Linked DNA regions of Salinivibrio kushneri. The protein of the gene in region 2 interacts with the protein of the main gene of each other region in a pairwise test. Links are inferred from orthologs where the notes say so. Each region holds a gene or a part of one and is shown on either strand. Other genes may lie near its edges.

Region 1 (8,157 bases), 260 kb from region 2 along the record:
TGGCGCCAGCTTCCCGTGACAAAACCAACATGGCCGCCATGCTCTGTGAGTTGGTAGTCGATATTGGCGGGTAAGGGGGACGTTGGGATCACCGCGTCGGTCATAAACGGGTCGTCTTTGGCATGAATGATGGCCAGCGGTGTCTTAATGGCATTAAGCACGGAAAGGCCGCTGCAGGCACGGTAATAATGGTGTGCATCGTCAAAGCCATGAAGCGGGGCAGTGACAGTTTGGTCGAACTCAAACAACGTATTGATCGTTGGGCGTTCTCCCGCATGCCACCGGCCGACTTGCTGATGACGGGTCAGCTTTTCAGCAAGGGTTTGTCGCATCGAGCGCAACAAATAGGCTTGATAAACACGGGAAAACCCTTTCTGGATACGCATCGAGCACGCGGCTAGGTCAAGTGGGGGTGACACTGCGCAACCACAGGTCACGATGGGATCATCGTGATAGTCCGCCAGATAACGTACCAGCATGTTTCCCCCTAAGGAAACCCCGACCGCGCCAATTTGACTCTCTGGATAGGTCTCACGCAAATAGGTTAAGAAGGCACGTGCGTCTTGGGTTTCTCCAGAGTGATAGGTCCGCGCGGCACGATTAAGGCGGCCACTGCAGCTGCGAAAGTGCATCACTACGCCGCACCAACCTTGACGTTGGAACGCGGCGAGCAAGCCGTTGGCATACGGGCTGTCGAAACTGCCGGCTAAGCCATGGAATAAAACAACAATCGGCTGCCCAGGTTGCGGTTGATGTGTCCAGGCCAAATCAACAAAATCGCCATCGGGCAGATCAAATTGCTGCCAGCGAGGGGTGAAAAGCGGGGCACGACGCAGAAAGCGAGGCAACAAGGTTTGTAGGTGCGCATTCCGTGCACTGGGAATGGGTCTAAACGGTGTCATCATGGTTACTTCCCTCTTCCTCGGCGGGCGTCACCCTCAGTGATGTATATAGGTTGCGTGCTGATGGTGACAGCTGACGGCAATAGTAGGCGAGAGGAGAGGCGGTATCCGTGAGCCAGGTTTGACGATTTAGGGCCTCGACTAAATCCTGCTGTTGGAATTTTTCTAAGCTGAGCTCAAAGTTAAGCATTTTTTTGTACTGTCCACTGCCGACCCGCGGCTTCAAATCTCGCCGCAGGTGACGATAGGCAATAAGCAAATGCTCCGATCGGCTCAACGCGTGTTTGAGTTGGCTCAGGCTCTCGGGGGCAAGGCCGTAGCCATGTTGCTCAATCCAGGCGAGCAACAAGGCAAGGTTGACGTTACCTTGGTGCTCGTCTTGGAGCTTGAGGCAGGCTTGTTTCACCTCTGGCTTGCCATAATGATGTAAACAAAACTGCCACAGGTCGGCGGGGTTCGCCATCCCAGGGGTTAGCTTTGAGTGAATGTCGCCTCCAGGGCTTCCAGCTCTTCTTGTCGCTCCATCCATTCTTGTTCCACCTCTTCGAGCGTCGATTTGGCATCCGCTTGACGTTGCAATTGCGCCGTGAGTCGCGCTTTGTTATCACTGTGATAAATCTCAGGATCCGCCAACTGGCTTTCCGCGTCACTGATAATGGCAGAGAGTTGTTCTATCTGTGTGTCGAGATTGTCAATTTTTTTCCGCAAAGGCGCCGTTTGCTTGCGTAATTCGGCATCGCGGCGTTTTTGCGCTTTGCGATCCACTTGGGTTTGTTGCGGTGCTGTTTTCTCCGCGGCCGCTTGTTTTTTGCTCTCAGCGCGATCAGCACGCTGTTGATCGGTCAGCCAGCGATGATAATCGTTCAAGTCTCCATCAAAGGGTAGCACTGCGCCATTGTCGACCAAGTACAAGTCATCGGTAGTGGCGCGCAGCAAAAAGCGATCGTGACTGACAATCACCATCGCGCCCTCGTAGGACTGTAAAGCCAGCGTTAATGCTTGGCGCATATCCAGGTCAAGGTGGTTAGTGGGCTCATCGAGTAGCAGTAGGTTCGGTTTTTGCCACACCAGCAAAGCGAGCACCAAGCGGGCTTTTTCGCCTCCAGAAAAGGGGCCGATGGGCTCGAGCGCCTTGTCGCCTTGAAAGCCAAACCGGCCGAGAAAATCACGCAAGGTTTGCTCAGCAGTGGTAGGGGCTAACCGGTTTAGGTGCTGAAGTGGCGTATCGTCGATCCGCAACGTATCAAGTTGGTGTTGGGCAAAATAGCCAATTTTCACCCCTTGTGAATAGGTTAATTCACCGGCCATGGCGGGTAGGCTACCCGCGAGCAGTTTAATCAGGGTTGATTTACCCGCACCATTGCGCCCTAGTAAGCCAATGCGCGCCCCCGGCACCAGGTTAAGGCGAATGTTTTCAATAATGGGGGTCTTATCATAACCAGCCGCCACCTTGTCCATCATCAAAATCGGTGTGGGTAAGGCATCCGGGGTGAAGAAGGTAAAACTAAATGGGTTATCGTATTGCGCGGGCAATACCTTCTCCATCCGCTCAAGGGCTTTAATCCGACTTTGCGCTTGACGGGCTTTGGTCGCTTTGTAGCGAAAGCGATCAATATACGATTGCATGTGGTTAATTTGCTTTTGTTGCTTTTCGTACTGCGCCTGTTGTTGAGCCAATTTTTGCGCGCGCATTTGTTCAAAGTCGGAATAATTACCCGTATATTCATTAAGCTGTTGGTGCTCAATATGAATAATACGGTTGACGACAGGATCCAAAAAGTCCCGGTCGTGAGAGATCAACACCAAGGTCCCTGGATATTGCTGTAGCCATTTTTCCAGCCACATCACCGCATCGAGATCTAGGTGGTTGGTGGGTTCATCCAGCAACAGCAGATCAGAGCGGCATAATAGCGCTTGTGCTAAGTTCAGCCGCATTCGCCAGCCACCTGAGAATTGGGTGAGTGACCAGTGGATTTGTGGTTGGCTAAAGCCCAAACCATCAAGCAGACTCGCAGCGCGTGCTTCAATGGTATAACCACCAATGGCATCCAATTTGTCGTGCAACATCGCTACCGCATTACCATCATCACGGGTTTCGGCGTCGCGTAAGGCTTGCTGTAGCTCGCGGTATTCGCTATCGCCATCAATGACGTATTCAAGTGCGCTTTTGTCGAGTGCCGGGGTTTCTTGCGCCACCCATGCTACCTGCCACTGACTCGGATAGTCACAATTGCCGGCATCCAACGATAATTGATGGCGCAGCAATGCAAACAGGCTAGATTTGCCACAGCCATTTTTTCCCACCAAACCGACTTTGTCGCCTGGCGAAATAGTGGCAGAAGTGTGGTCAAGCAGGGGCTTACCACCACGAAGCAGTTGAATGTCGGAGAAGCGAATCATGATTTCTCAGTCTGTCTCGGGTTGATGGATGCGCATGGTTGCGCGGTCGTTATACCAGCTTGATACGGGGATTGCCAAATTCTACCGCGTCATCCCACTGGTCAGACACAGACGGGGCATATTTGTGTGTTAAAGTTAAAAACATGGAACAAATGAACAGATTGCGTTCTTACAATAATCATAACGACAAGGAAGCCTATGCCCCGAGATAAGGCTGAAAGCCCCTCTCTTCCCAAGGTACTGGTGATTTTTGCTCACCCCGACCCCGATGAATCTGTTGCCAATCGTCGCTTAATTGAGGCCATTACGCCGTTGTCCCATGTCACAGTCCATGATATTTACGCCGCATACCCTGATTTTGTGGTGGACGTGCATCATGAGCGTGCGTTGGTCACTGACGCCGATGTGTTGGTCTTTCAGCATCCACTGCAAATGTATTCCTGTCCGGCATTGTTAAAAGAGTGGATAGATGTGGTGTTAGGGAAAGGGTTTGCTCATGGACAAGGCGGGGATGCGTTGGCCGGTAAAACCTGTCGTTTTGTGGTGACCACTGGCGGTGCGGCCGAAGCGTTTAGCCAGCAAGGTTACAATAAATATTCGATGGCCGAGTTATTGCAACCCTTTGAGTTAACCGCCTCATTATGTCGGATGTATTGGATCCCGCCGTTGGTGTTGCACTGGGCACGTCGCGTTGGCGATGCCGATCGCGATGCGTTTGCCGAGATTTACGCCGATTGGCTCGCCGATCCATTGGCGCAACAAGGAGGAGAGGATGGATAACAACCTCTTATCGGTGGCTTTTGTCTTTTTATTGGCCGCGGTGATTGCGGTTCCGTTGGCACAGCGCTTGGGCATGGGCTCTGTCCTCGGTTATTTGCTGGCAGGCATAGTGATCGGGCCTTGGGGGCTGGGTCTGGTCCGTGATGTGGATGCGATTCTCCATTTTGCGGAATTTGGCGTGGTGCTGCTGCTGTTTTTGATTGGTCTGGAGCTGAACCCGAAAAAGTTGCTGCAAATGCGCCGACCGATTATCGGGCTTGGGGGCAGTCAGGTGGTACTCACCGCGTTCGCCATTGGTGTGGTATGTATGATGACAGGCTTAACCCTTTCCCAATCATTAGTGATTGGAGTTGGCCTGGCGCTTTCTTCTACCGCGATTGCGATGAAAATTATCGAAGATCAACGCCTAATGCGCAGCGAAACCGGACAGTCAGGCTTTGCGGTCTTGCTCTTCCAAGACATTGCGGTAATCCCGATGCTCGCGATGATCCCTGCGCTTGCCGGTGGCAGTGCCGGTAGCTGGCTCGACGTATTATGGATGTTTGTCGGTATCGGTATTTTGCTGGTAGGCGGTCATTTCCTGCTGCGCCCGCTGTTTCGTTTAGTGGCCATGAGCGGTGTCACCGAGCTATTTACCGTGACCTCGTTGGCCTTGGTGATTGGTATTGCCCTGGCCATGCAAGCATTGGGCTTATCGATGGCGCTCGGGGCGTTTCTTGCGGGCGTATTGCTTGCTGAAAGTGAATACCGTCATGAGCTAGAAACCGCGATTGAGCCTTTCAAAGGTTTGTTGCTCGGGCTGTTCTTTATTGCGGTGGGGATGACCGTTGATCTCGGCTTATTGCTCGATTATCCCCTCGCAATTTTAGGCACGGTGGCAGCGTTAATTTTTGCAAAAACCATATTGCTTTACGGGTTGGCGCGTCTGTTTGGCGTGGCGCCAAAGGCACGTAGTCAAATGGCGGTGTTGCTTAGCCAAGGCGGGGAGTTTGCGTTTGTTATTTTTACTGCCGCGCGCAGCCAAGGGTTACTCGACCAGCCATTGAATGCATTTTTGTTGGTGGTGGTGAGCTTATCAATGATGACGACGCCTTTAATGCTGACGCTTCAACAGCGCTGGTTTGCCCGCACGTTCAACGAGCCAGAGGAAGCGCCGCCCCAAGGACAGTTTGAGCAAGCTGATGCGCGCGTGATCATTGCCGGTTTTGGTCGCTTTGGTCAGGTGGTAGGGCGTTTGATGTTCGCTAACAAAATTGGCGTAACCATATTGGAACGTGATCCGACACAAATTAAGCTGCTACGTCGCTTTGGCTATGAAGTGTATTATGGCGACGCAACCCAGCTCGACTTATTACGGGCGGCCGGTGCGCATACCGCAGAAGCGATTGTGATTTGTACCGATTCGCCTGACGAGGTGATGGAGATTGTTGATCTTTGTGCGCGCCATTTCCCTAACTTAAAGGTAATGGCACGGGCGCGGAGCCGTGTAGAGGCTTATCAATTGATGGCGCAGGGCGTTGACCAGTTCTCGCGTGAAACCTTTTTGGGCGCACTTGAACTGGGGCGGCAGACGCTAGAGTCACTGGGTATGCATCCGTATAAAGCCAAGCGAGCCGAAATTTTATTCCGTAAGTTGGATATGCGGGTATTGCAAGATCTATTGCCGCAACACAGCGAAGACTTGGCGACGGCCTCCCGAGTGAAAGAAGCACGCAAAGAGTTGGAAGAAATTTTTGACCGAGAAATGCGTGGTGACAGTGAGCGGCACCAAAGTTGGAACCGAGATGAGTAAGGTGTTGAAGTGAAAAAACGTTTCATTGCTGGGGCAGCATGCCCAGCGTGTCAACAACTCGATACGTTACGAGTATGGCGCGAAAATAATATTGACAAAGTAGAATGTGTCAGCTGCGATTATCATGATAGTCGGTTGCCTGATTCGGCACAGCAGTCACACTCTGGTGCCGAGTCAGCAGAGAATGTCATTGGGATCTTTAAACCGGAGTAGGGGATCCGTTATCATCGGCAGTCCATTTACCTTCCGGTCTCGGAGCGAGCATGAAAATTGCAAAAGATGTGGTAGTCAGCCTGGCTTACCAAGTAAAAAATGAAGATGGTGCACTTGTTGACGAATCAACAGCACAAGAGCCTCTCCAATACCTGCACGGTCATCGTAACCTGATTGTAGGTCTTGAGAACGCGCTGGAAGGCCGCGAAAAAGGTGAGAGCTTTGACGTGACTGTAGGCCCAGACGAAGCCTATGGCGATTACCAAGAAGCCATGGTACAACGCGTACCGGCTAACGTATTCCAAGGCGTAGACCAAGTAGAAGTGGGCATGCGCTTTATGGCAGAAACGGACCAAGGCCAAATCCCGGTCGAAGTGACTGAAGTTGATGGTGAAGAAGTGGTAGTTGACGCTAACCACATGCTAGCCGGTCAAACCCTGTCTTTCTCTGTGGAAGTGGTTGACGTTCGCGAAGCGACAGAAGAGGAAGTGTCTCACGGTCATATTCACCAAGAGGGTGAAAGCTGTGGTCACGACCACTAAGACGGTCTCCGTCTGTGGTGAATGAAAGGCGCCGAATGGCGCCTTTTTCGTATCAGTAGTGCGGTGGCGGCGTTTCTTCTGCTTGGCTGGCAATGTTTTCCGGCTCTATGTTTTTTAATTTACTGACTAAGTATTGAATCTGTACCGTCATACGCTCAATGTCCCCCTGCTGCTGGGTTAACGCGCTGTTGAGCTGCTCGAGGGTGTCTTCTTGAAAAGCGACCTTATATTCCAGGTCGTCGATTTGTTGCTGTAACTTATCAATCTCACTCATACTGCTCTCTCGCTATTGCGCGTCGGTTAACCAAGCTTGGGCGATACCGGCGGATGTCCCGGAAATCACGCGCCCCGTGGGGTCGATAGCCACATCATACACGACTGCGCTCGGTGGGCGAGTGTCTGGTTGCGCCAAGGCTTGCCAGCGGCCGATGTTTTCACCGCTTTGTACGTCCCATAACTCGACCCGCTGTGAGGGGGTACCAGTGGCCAGTTGACGGCCGTCATCGGAAAAGCGGGCACTGGCGTAAATCGCTTGGCGAGCAAAAATATCCAATTCACTCACCTTATCTCCGCTCGGCAGAGCCCAAATTACCGCGCGGTTGCCGCCATCAGAGACGAACGCGTATTGCCCTTCTCGATGTAGCGCGACTTGCTTAACCCTTTGGTCGTACGCAAAGTCGTTAATAATCTGCCCCGAGTCGGTTTCCCAAAAGTAGGCATGATGGTCATTGCCACCGGAGAGTACGTACGCACCATTGGGCGAAATCGCCACGGCATTGACTTTATCGCGATGCGCCAGGAACTCTAAGCGCCTTCCCGTGCCTAAGTCGATGAATAATGCTTTGCCGTTAGACATAGCCAGCACCAATTTTTCACCATTGTTACTGATCGCGGCATCACGAATGATGCCGTCAGAAATGGACCAAAGCCCTTGAGACTGGCTCCAAGCCAGATCCCACACGGCAAAGTTTTGTGCCGTGGCAGTAATGGCATAGCGTTTATTATCGGAAATATGGCTGACCACCACAGGGTTCGCATTGGGGTCTTGCGGCCCCAGCTCCGCTAATTGCTGATTGGTGACAAGATCCCACAGCACGATATCGGTTTCGTCCGAGGCGAGTAAGGCAAACCGGCCATCGCGGCTAAGGCTAAAGCTGGTGGCGCCTTCAGGGTGGATTGACCAGCGCTGGGCTTCTTTGCCAGACTGCCAACAGCCAAAAAGTGCGCTTAAAACAATAAAAATGCCAACAATGTGGCGGATTTTGGGCATCATACTTGAGTTCCAGAGTGTGCAGCCATATAACCACGAGTATATGGATAGAAACAGGCTTTCGCATGGTTGATGCGTCAGTAAGTACAATACGAGGATTAATCCTTACCATCAACGGAGTACCCAATGAAATCAGTAATGAAGATGTCGCTACTCGCGGCAACCGTTGCCTTTGCCGTCGGCTGTCAGCAAGAAGACGCAAAAGTAGAGCAAACCAACCAAGCGGCTGAACAAGCCGAAGCGGCGTTTGCGAACGAA
Region 2 (7,910 bases):
GGGCAGAGCGATGTGTCTGCCGTGTTATCCGCCCCCGCGAAAGTCACAAACATTCTAGTTTCTGTGGTCGAGAGCACGGTGAAGCACGGGGAAGCCGAATTGCCACTCAAAGAGCTTGAGCAGCTTTTCGTCGGCTTGTTCCATGGCCTTGCTGAGCGGCAGCCCAACCTTGAGACTCAGCCACTGTTCGATAAGTTAACTCGCAGCCTTGGCCAACTTCGTCAATATGTACATGGCATGAGCTTATTGGGCCTTTGTCCTGATAGCACTTATGCGCGCGTGGTCAGTAAAGGCGAGCGCTTATCGGTCGCCGCGATGCATGCTTTACTCGAGGCGCGCGGCTATGCAGTCTTTGATATCGATCCGGTCGAATACTTTGCCGCGTCGGGAAGTCATTTAAGTGCAGAAGTGGATATCGAAGCCTCCTCACAGCGCTTTAAACAATCACCCATCCCAGCCAAGCATATTGGCCTGATGCCAGGGTTTATGGCTGGCAATGACAACGGCGAACTGGTGACGTTAGGCCGCAATGGATCTGACTATTCGGCGGCGGTTCTCGCCGCTTGTGTACGCGCTGAGTGTTGCGAAATTTGGACGGATGTCGACGGTGTCTATAACTGTGACCCTCGGTTGGTGCCGGACGCGCGTTTGCTTAAGTCATTGAGCTATCAAGAAGCGATGGAGCTATCGTATTTTGGCGCAAAAGTGTTACACCCAAAAACCATTGCGCCAATCGCACGCTTCCATATTCCTTGTTTAATCAAAAACACCACCAATCCTCAGGCCGAAGGCACCTTAATTGGTGAAGACAGTGGTGAAGATAAACTGGCCATCAAAGGGATCACTACGTTAAGCGATCTGAGCATGGTTAACCTATCAGGCCCTGGTATGAAAGGCATGGTGGGGATGGCGTCACGCGTGTTTGGCGCGATGTCGTCGGCAGGGGTATCGATTGTATTGATCACTCAGTCTTCCTCTGAATACAGCATCAGCTTTTGTATTCAAAGCCAGGACAAAGCAAAAGCTGACAAGGTGCTGAGTAACCATTTTGAGCTTGAGCTGAAAGATGGCCTACTCGAGCCGGTCGAGTTTATTGATGATCTGTCGATTGTCTCTTTGGTGGGCGATGGCATGCGCACCTCGAAAGGGGTCGCGTCGCGCTTTTTCACCTCGTTGGCGGAAGTGAATGTTAATATCGTCGCCATTGCTCAAGGCTCCTCGGAACGTGCTATCTCTGCCGTTGTCCCTTCAGAGCGGGTCTCAGAAGCAGTCAAAGCCTGTCATGAAAACTTGTTTAATAGTCAACATCACTTGGATGTATTTATCGTTGGTGTTGGTGGTGTGGGTGGCGAGCTGATTGAGCAAATTCGCCGTCAGCAAGCCAAACTCAAGCAACAAGGCATTGTGATGCGAGTGTGTGGCCTAGCCAACAGCAAAGGGATGTGGTTAAACAGCCAAGGCATTGATCTTAATAGTTGGCGTGATGAGTTACCGAATCATCTATCGAGCTTTAGCTTGGCGGGCATGATCCAACTGGTTCAGCGTAATCACATTATTAACCCTGTATTGATTGATTGCACTGCCGATCAGCAGGTCGCCGATCAATATGCAGACTTTTTGCGTGCAGGCTTTCACGTGATCACCCCCAACAAGAAAGCCAATACCAGCAGCATGGCTTACTATCACCAACTGCGTCAGGCGGCGCGTGGGACCCACCGAAAGTTCATGTATGAGACCACGGTGGGGGCTGGCTTACCAGTTATTGAGAACCTACAGAACCTGATTGCAGCGGGGGATGAATTGTCACGTTTTTCTGGCATTTTATCGGGTTCGCTCTCGCATATTTTCGGGAAGCTGGATGAAGGTGCCAGCTTTAGTGACGCGACCAAGGTGGCGCGTGATAATGGTTTTACCGAACCGGATCCGCGGGACGATCTGTCGGGCATGGATGTGGCACGTAAACTCTTGATTTTGGCTCGTGAAGCCGGCATGGAGCTCGAACTTGACGATGTCGAGGTCGAGCCAGCGCTTCCGCCTGGCTTTGATCAGTCTGGCGATGTTGAAAGTTTCATGGCCCGCTTGCCTCAAGCCGATGCGTACTTTAAACAATGGTCAGAGGAAGCCGCCAAAGAAGGTAAAGTTTTGCGGTATATCGGTGGTATTGAAGACGGGCGCTGCTTTGTCAAAATCCAAGCCGTATCCGACGATGACCCGATGAATAAGATTAAAGAGGGTGAGAACGCATTGGCCTTCTATAGCCGTTATTATCAGCCAATTCCATTGGTACTGCGCGGCTATGGCGCGGGAACAGCCGTGACCGCTGCTGGGGTGTTTGCGGACTTAATGCGTACCCTGGGTTGGAAGTTAGGAGTTTAGTCATGGCTGTCCGTGTTTATGCGCCTGCCTCTATTGGCAATGTGAGCGTAGGGTTCGATGTGCTGGGCGCCGCGGTGAGCCCGGTTGATGGGAGCTTACTGGGTGATGTGGTGGAAGTGGCTGACGGTGGAAATCATGCGTTTTCATTGCGCTGCCAAGGCCGCTTTACTGATAAGCTGCCCTCTAATGAGCAGGACAACATTGTCTATAAGGCTTACTTGGCCTACGTCGAGGCGCTAAAAGCTAACCACCTCTCTGTGAAGCCGGTGGCGATGGTACTGGAAAAAAATATGCCCATAGGATCAGGGCTTGGTTCCAGTGCATGCTCGATCGTTGCCGCGCTCGATGCCCTTAATCGTTTTCATGACGATGCGCTTGATGAGACCACCATGTTAACGCTCATGGGGGAAATGGAAGCGTCCATATCTGGCAGCTTACACTATGACAATGTCGCGCCGTGTTACCTGGGTGGTTTGCAGCTTATGTTGGAAAGCCAAGGGGTAATTAGTCAGGCGGTGCCACACTTTGAAAACTGGTATTGGGTGATGGCTTACCCGGGCATCAAAGTGTCGACCGCAGAGGCGCGTACCATCTTGCCCGCCCAGTATCGTCGGCAAGATGTGATCGCTCATGGTCGCTACCTCGGCGGCTTTATTCACGCGTGCCACACCCAGCAGCCTCAACTGGCGGCGAGTTTAATTTGCGATGTGGTTGCTGAACCGTATCGGCAAAAACTGTTGCCGGGGTTTGTGGACGCTCGCGACTATGCGGCCAGCTGTGGTGCATTGGCGACAGGGATCTCGGGCTCAGGACCGACGCTATTTAGCATTTGTGATGATTTGCAGGTGGCAGAGCGGTTAGCGCAGTGGTTGCGCGAGCACTATGTACAAAATAATGATGGCTTTGTTCATGTATGTCGCATTGATGGACAGGGCGCGAAAGAAATAGGAAGTCAGGCATGAAGCTATACAACATCAAAGATCACAGTGAAACCGTGTCATTCTCGCAAGCTGTCCAGCAAGGGCTCGGTCGCGGCCAAGGGTTATTCTTTCCCGATAAGCTGCCGTATTTCGACGACATCGAGGCATTACTGGCCATGCCCTTGGTGGAGCGTAGTAGCGAGATTTTATCCGCGCTCATTGGCGATGAACTACCCAAAAGCCAAATCAGCGAACTGGTTAGTAATGCGTTTAGCTTTGCCGCGCCACTTGAACAAGTGGATGACCATATTCATGCGCTAGAGCTTTTCCATGGCCCGACACTGGCCTTTAAAGACTTTGGTGGCCGTTTTATGGCGCAGTCGCTAGCGGCGGTATCTGATGGCAAAAAGATCACCATCCTTACCGCAACGTCAGGGGACACGGGAGCCGCGGTCGCTCACGCGTTTTACGGCATTGATAATATCGACGTGGTTATCTTGTACCCGAAAGGCAAAATCAGCCCGCTGCAGGAAAAGCTTTTTTGCACCCTCGGAGGCAATATTCATACGGTCGCGATCAATGGCACCTTTGATGACTGCCAAAGTATGGTGAAACAAGCCTTTGATGATAGCGAGCTTCGTCAGACCATTGGCCTTAACTCGGCCAACTCCATCAACATTAGCCGCTTAATGGCACAGATTTGTTACTACTTCGAAGCGGTGGCGCAAATGCCTCCACACAAGCGAGACCAAGTGGTGATATCGGTGCCCAGTGGTAATTTTGGCAACCTCACTGCAGGCTTGCTTGCTAAAGCGATGGGACTGCCGATAAAGCGCTTTATCGCTGGCACCAATGCTAATGACACCGTGCCACGGTACCTCGATTCAGGCGAGTGGGCACCGCAGCAAACCATCGCCACGTTGTCCAACGCGATGGACGTGAGTCAGCCCAATAACTGGCCACGTATCGAAGAGCTTTTCCGCCGTGAGCAGTGGACGTTGAGTGAACTTGCCTCAGGGCGTGCTGACGATGAGGAAACGGCTGAGAGCTTAAAGTCACTCTCTCAGGCGGGCTACTTGTGTGAACCCCATGGTGCCATTGCATACCGATTGCTCGCGGAGCAGCTGAAAGAAGGGGAAGAGGGGATCTTCTTGTGCACGGCTCACCCGGCAAAATTTAAAGAGTCGGTCGACGCGATCCTCGGTAAAGATATTCCTCTTCCCGGGCCGCTGGCAAAGCATGCGCAAATGACGTTGCTTTCACGCGAGCAAGAGGCTGATTTCCAAACGCTAAGAGATTACTTGCTTGAAGTGAATGGGTAAGGCCTAGCCACAGATTACCATTATTAATACAAAAACAGCCCGCGATTGCGGGCTGTTTGATTTGATACACAGTCTGGTTAGCGTTGGTTGAACGGCTATAGAGAGCTGGTAAAAGTACGGGTGATCACGTCGCGCTGTTGCTCAGGGGTCAGTGAGTTAAAGCGAACCGCATAGCCAGAGACACGGATCGTTAGCTGTGGGTACTTCTCTGGGTGTTTAGCCGCATCTTCCAGTGTCTCACGCTTTAGTACGTTGACATTAAGGTGCTGGCCGCCTTCGTTGATGGCTTGTGTTTCGATATTCACTTCGCGGTAATCGAATTCACCCAAAGAAGATAGGGCAACTTCCTGATCCGCTTCAAAGCCTTGTTTGGCACAGACACAACGTGCTTGATCGGTGTCTTTATCGATCAGCCAAATAGAATTAACGAGTTCATCATTGGCCGCTGAGGTTACTTGAATACCAGTGATCATGGCCTATCCCCTTTTATGATAGTGACTATTATGATGTAAGATTTCATCATTTTGAGTGACTATATATACCCTTTATAGAGTGGGGTTTTATTGACATAAATCAATTTTATTTAACTCTTAACATTATGATATTTATCTTATATCAATCTTTGTCTATCTAATGTGTTTACTGTAGCACGCGCCCTCCGTCGATGCGATAGATGCCGCAGCGTTTTGGTTAAAAATGTGGTAATAAAATTACATATGAAAGTTTTAATGATGAGACAATGATGTGTGCGCGCTAATGAGGCAAATTTGCACCACGTGTGTTCACCTTTTGGCACAAGTTAATACGGAACTTATGTAAGGTATTGATTGTTTTTGTTTTTTAAAGTTGGCATCAATATTTCATAGGGAAAGATGAATCCGCAATGATGAGGAATGCCCCATGATCAAGACAACGATAACGCGTGCTAGCTTGCCGACCCCTAACCGCGCAGTACAAGGTCGCTGTCAGCGCCACTACCATTCACACACCGAGCGAACAAAAGATCGCGCCACACACTGATTTTGCCTCGCTGCCTCGTTAGAATAGCGCCAGTGTGATGAAAAGGAGCAACCATGACTCAGGCGCAAACGTGGCAGCAGGTGCTGGCTGGTGAGAAACAACAAGATTACTTTAGAGAAACCTTGGCCTATGTTGAGCAAGCACGTGCGAATGGCGTGACAGTTTTTCCGCCTAAGGAAGATGTGTTTAACGCCTTTCGCTATACTGAGCTGGGCGATGTAAAGGTGGTGATTCTGGGCCAAGACCCGTATCACGGGCCGCACCAAGCTCACGGATTGTGTTTTTCCGTGCTACCAGGTGTGAAGACACCACCGTCACTGGTCAATATTTACAAAGAGCTGGCGACCGATATTGAGGGCTTTACGACGCCTTCTCACGGTTATTTAAAAAGCTGGGCCGAACAAGGCGTGTTGTTGCTCAATACTGTGCTGACCGTGGAGCAAGGGAAGGCGCACTCCCACGCCAAACTTGGGTGGGAAACCTTTACGGATCGTGTCATTGAGGCCGTGAATCAGCAATGCCAAGGCGTGGTGTTCTTATTATGGGGCGCGCATGCCCAGAAAAAAGGCAAAGCGATTGACCGTCAGCGGCATCATGTACTCACCGCGCCTCACCCATCACCGCTATCCGCGCATCGTGGCTTTTTTGGTTGTCAGCATTTTTCACAAACCAATGCGCTGTTGCAAGCGCAGGGGAAAACCCCGATTGATTGGCAGCCTTATCTCGAGGCGGAGTAGTCGAAGTCGCTGAGGGATGATGAAAAAAAGGTGCTCAGTGAGCACCTTTTAGCAATCCTATGTTGAGGGTGAGTTAATCGAGGTCCAGTTGAGAGAAATCGCCAAAAATATCGATTTCTTCCAATTCTTTTTTAAGCCGCTGTTTGTCTTTCAGCGCTTCAATTTCTCTCCATTTACGTTTGACTGGTTTCGCGCGTCCGTTGCGTTGTGGCTTGTCTTGCTCGAACAAATCGTTAAAGGCAATGTTTTCCATAGTCACCTCTTTTTCACCTTGCGGTCAGTTTTTAAGTACCACAGCTTCCCCTAACGTAAAATTGAAGTATTTCTCATTTGTGGCAGTCCGATGAAGTTTTTATGAGACCACAATCACTGATTTTTAAAATGAGTGACGGTTGCCCCAGCCGTGATGGGTTTGAATTGACCTAGGAAGAGGTTCACGCGAAGATTGCGCCGCATTGCTCATTATCCTTACTTAACTACGACGAGGGACAGTCCATTGAGCCTACTCACTTTTATTAATGATCTGATTTGGGGCTCGGTACTCATTTATGTGCTCATCGGTGGTGGGATCTTTTTTACCTTGAAACTAGGAGGGATCCAGTTTCGCCACTTCTCTCATATGTTTTCGGTCATGCGTCATAGTAGACGTCGTGAGGGAAGCAGTATTTCGTCTTTTCAAGCCTTGTGTACTGGTCTTGCCGCTCGCGTGGGGACGGGGAACATGGCCGGGGTGGCGGTGGCTCTGTCTTTAGGTGGCCCGGGGGCGATCTTTTGGATGTGGCTAATGGCATTTCTCGGTATGGCGACTGCTTTTGCAGAGAGTACGCTGGCGCAAGTATATAAGGTACAGGATCCCGACGGCTATTTTCGCGGTGGTCCGGCCTATTACATGGAGCATGGGCTAGGTATGCGTTGGATGGGCGTACTTTTCTCAGTATTGCTGATCTTAGCATTTGGCCTAGTGTTTAATTCGGTGCAAGCCAACTCTATATCACAAGCGGCACAAGTGGCCTTTGCCTGGCCGCCTGCCTATGTGGGCGCAGGCTTAGTGCTGGTCAGCGGGTTGATTATTTATGGTGGCTTGCGCCAGATAGCGCGAACGGCCGAAGTGATCGTGCCCGTGATGGCACTACTGTATTTGTCGTTATCCTTGTATGTGGTCGTCACGCATCTTGAGCAGGTGCCTGCGGTATTCATGCTGGTAGTAGAGAGTGCATTTGGTCTTCACGAAGCGGCATCAGGAGCATTGGGTTACACCCTGGCACAGGGCATGATTCAAGGCATCAAGCGCGGCTTATTCTCGAATGAAGCGGGCATGGGGTCAGCGCCGAATGCCGCCGCTTCGGCGACGCCTTATCCGCCTCATCCCGTTTCCCAAGGTTATGTACAAATGCTCGGGGTGTTTGTCGATACTCTGGTGATTTGTACGGCAACGGTCGCGATCATTCTCTTGTCTGGGGAGTATATTCCCGGTGGCGAAATTACAGGGGTAGAGTTAACCCAGCGAGCCTTAAGTGCCCAAGTGGGTGATTGGG

Evidence for each region.
Region 1: the proteins of grcA (region 2) and slyD interact in binary tests that used the Escherichia coli proteins (3 or more experiments, as listed by UniProt). The link is inferred for Salinivibrio kushneri from one-to-one orthologs.

The regions. Positions count from the first base shown.
Region 1 is NZ_CP114588.1:235,131-243,287, forward strand. The notes cover bases 4,952-7,883. They hold slyD (peptidylprolyl isomerase), read left to right. Parts: upstream 4,952-6,137; coding sequence 6,138-6,629; downstream 6,630-7,883. Other genes in these bases: kefB (glutathione-regulated potassium-efflux system protein KefB), read left to right, coding at 4,952-5,874; N8M53_RS01165 (YheV family putative zinc ribbon protein), read left to right, coding at 5,884-6,087; N8M53_RS01175 (SlyX family protein), read right to left, coding at 6,682-6,903; N8M53_RS01180 (WD40 repeat domain-containing protein), read right to left, coding at 6,916-7,883. Outside these bases: N8M53_RS01140 (hydrolase), read right to left, coding at 1-905; N8M53_RS01145 (TIGR02444 family protein), read right to left, coding at 889-1,365; N8M53_RS01150 (ABC transporter ATP-binding protein), read right to left, coding at 1,374-3,302; glutathione-regulated potassium-efflux system ancillary protein KefG, read left to right, coding at 3,501-4,082; more of kefB, read left to right, coding at 4,075-4,951; more of N8M53_RS01180, read right to left, coding at 7,884-7,899; fkpA (FKBP-type peptidyl-prolyl cis-trans isomerase), read left to right, coding at 8,026-8,157. UniProt on the Escherichia coli protein: Folding helper with both chaperone and peptidyl-prolyl cis-trans isomerase (PPIase) activities. Chaperone activity prevents aggregation of unfolded or partially folded proteins and promotes their correct folding.
Region 2 is NZ_CP114588.1:493,154-501,063, forward strand. The notes cover bases 3,403-6,087. They hold grcA (autonomous glycyl radical cofactor GrcA), read right to left. Parts: upstream 5,092-6,087; coding sequence 4,714-5,091; downstream 3,403-4,713. Other genes in these bases: thrC (threonine synthase), read left to right, coding at 3,403-4,618; ung (uracil-DNA glycosylase), read left to right, coding at 5,692-6,087. Also shown: thrA (bifunctional aspartate kinase/homoserine dehydrogenase I), read left to right, coding at 1-2,376; thrB (homoserine kinase), read left to right, coding at 2,379-3,338; more of thrC, read left to right, coding at 3,335-3,402; more of ung, read left to right, coding at 6,088-6,375; N8M53_RS02455 (DUF3545 family protein), read right to left, coding at 6,449-6,628; N8M53_RS02460 (alanine/glycine:cation symporter family protein), read left to right, coding at 6,872-7,910. UniProt on the Escherichia coli protein: Acts as a radical domain for damaged PFL and possibly other radical proteins.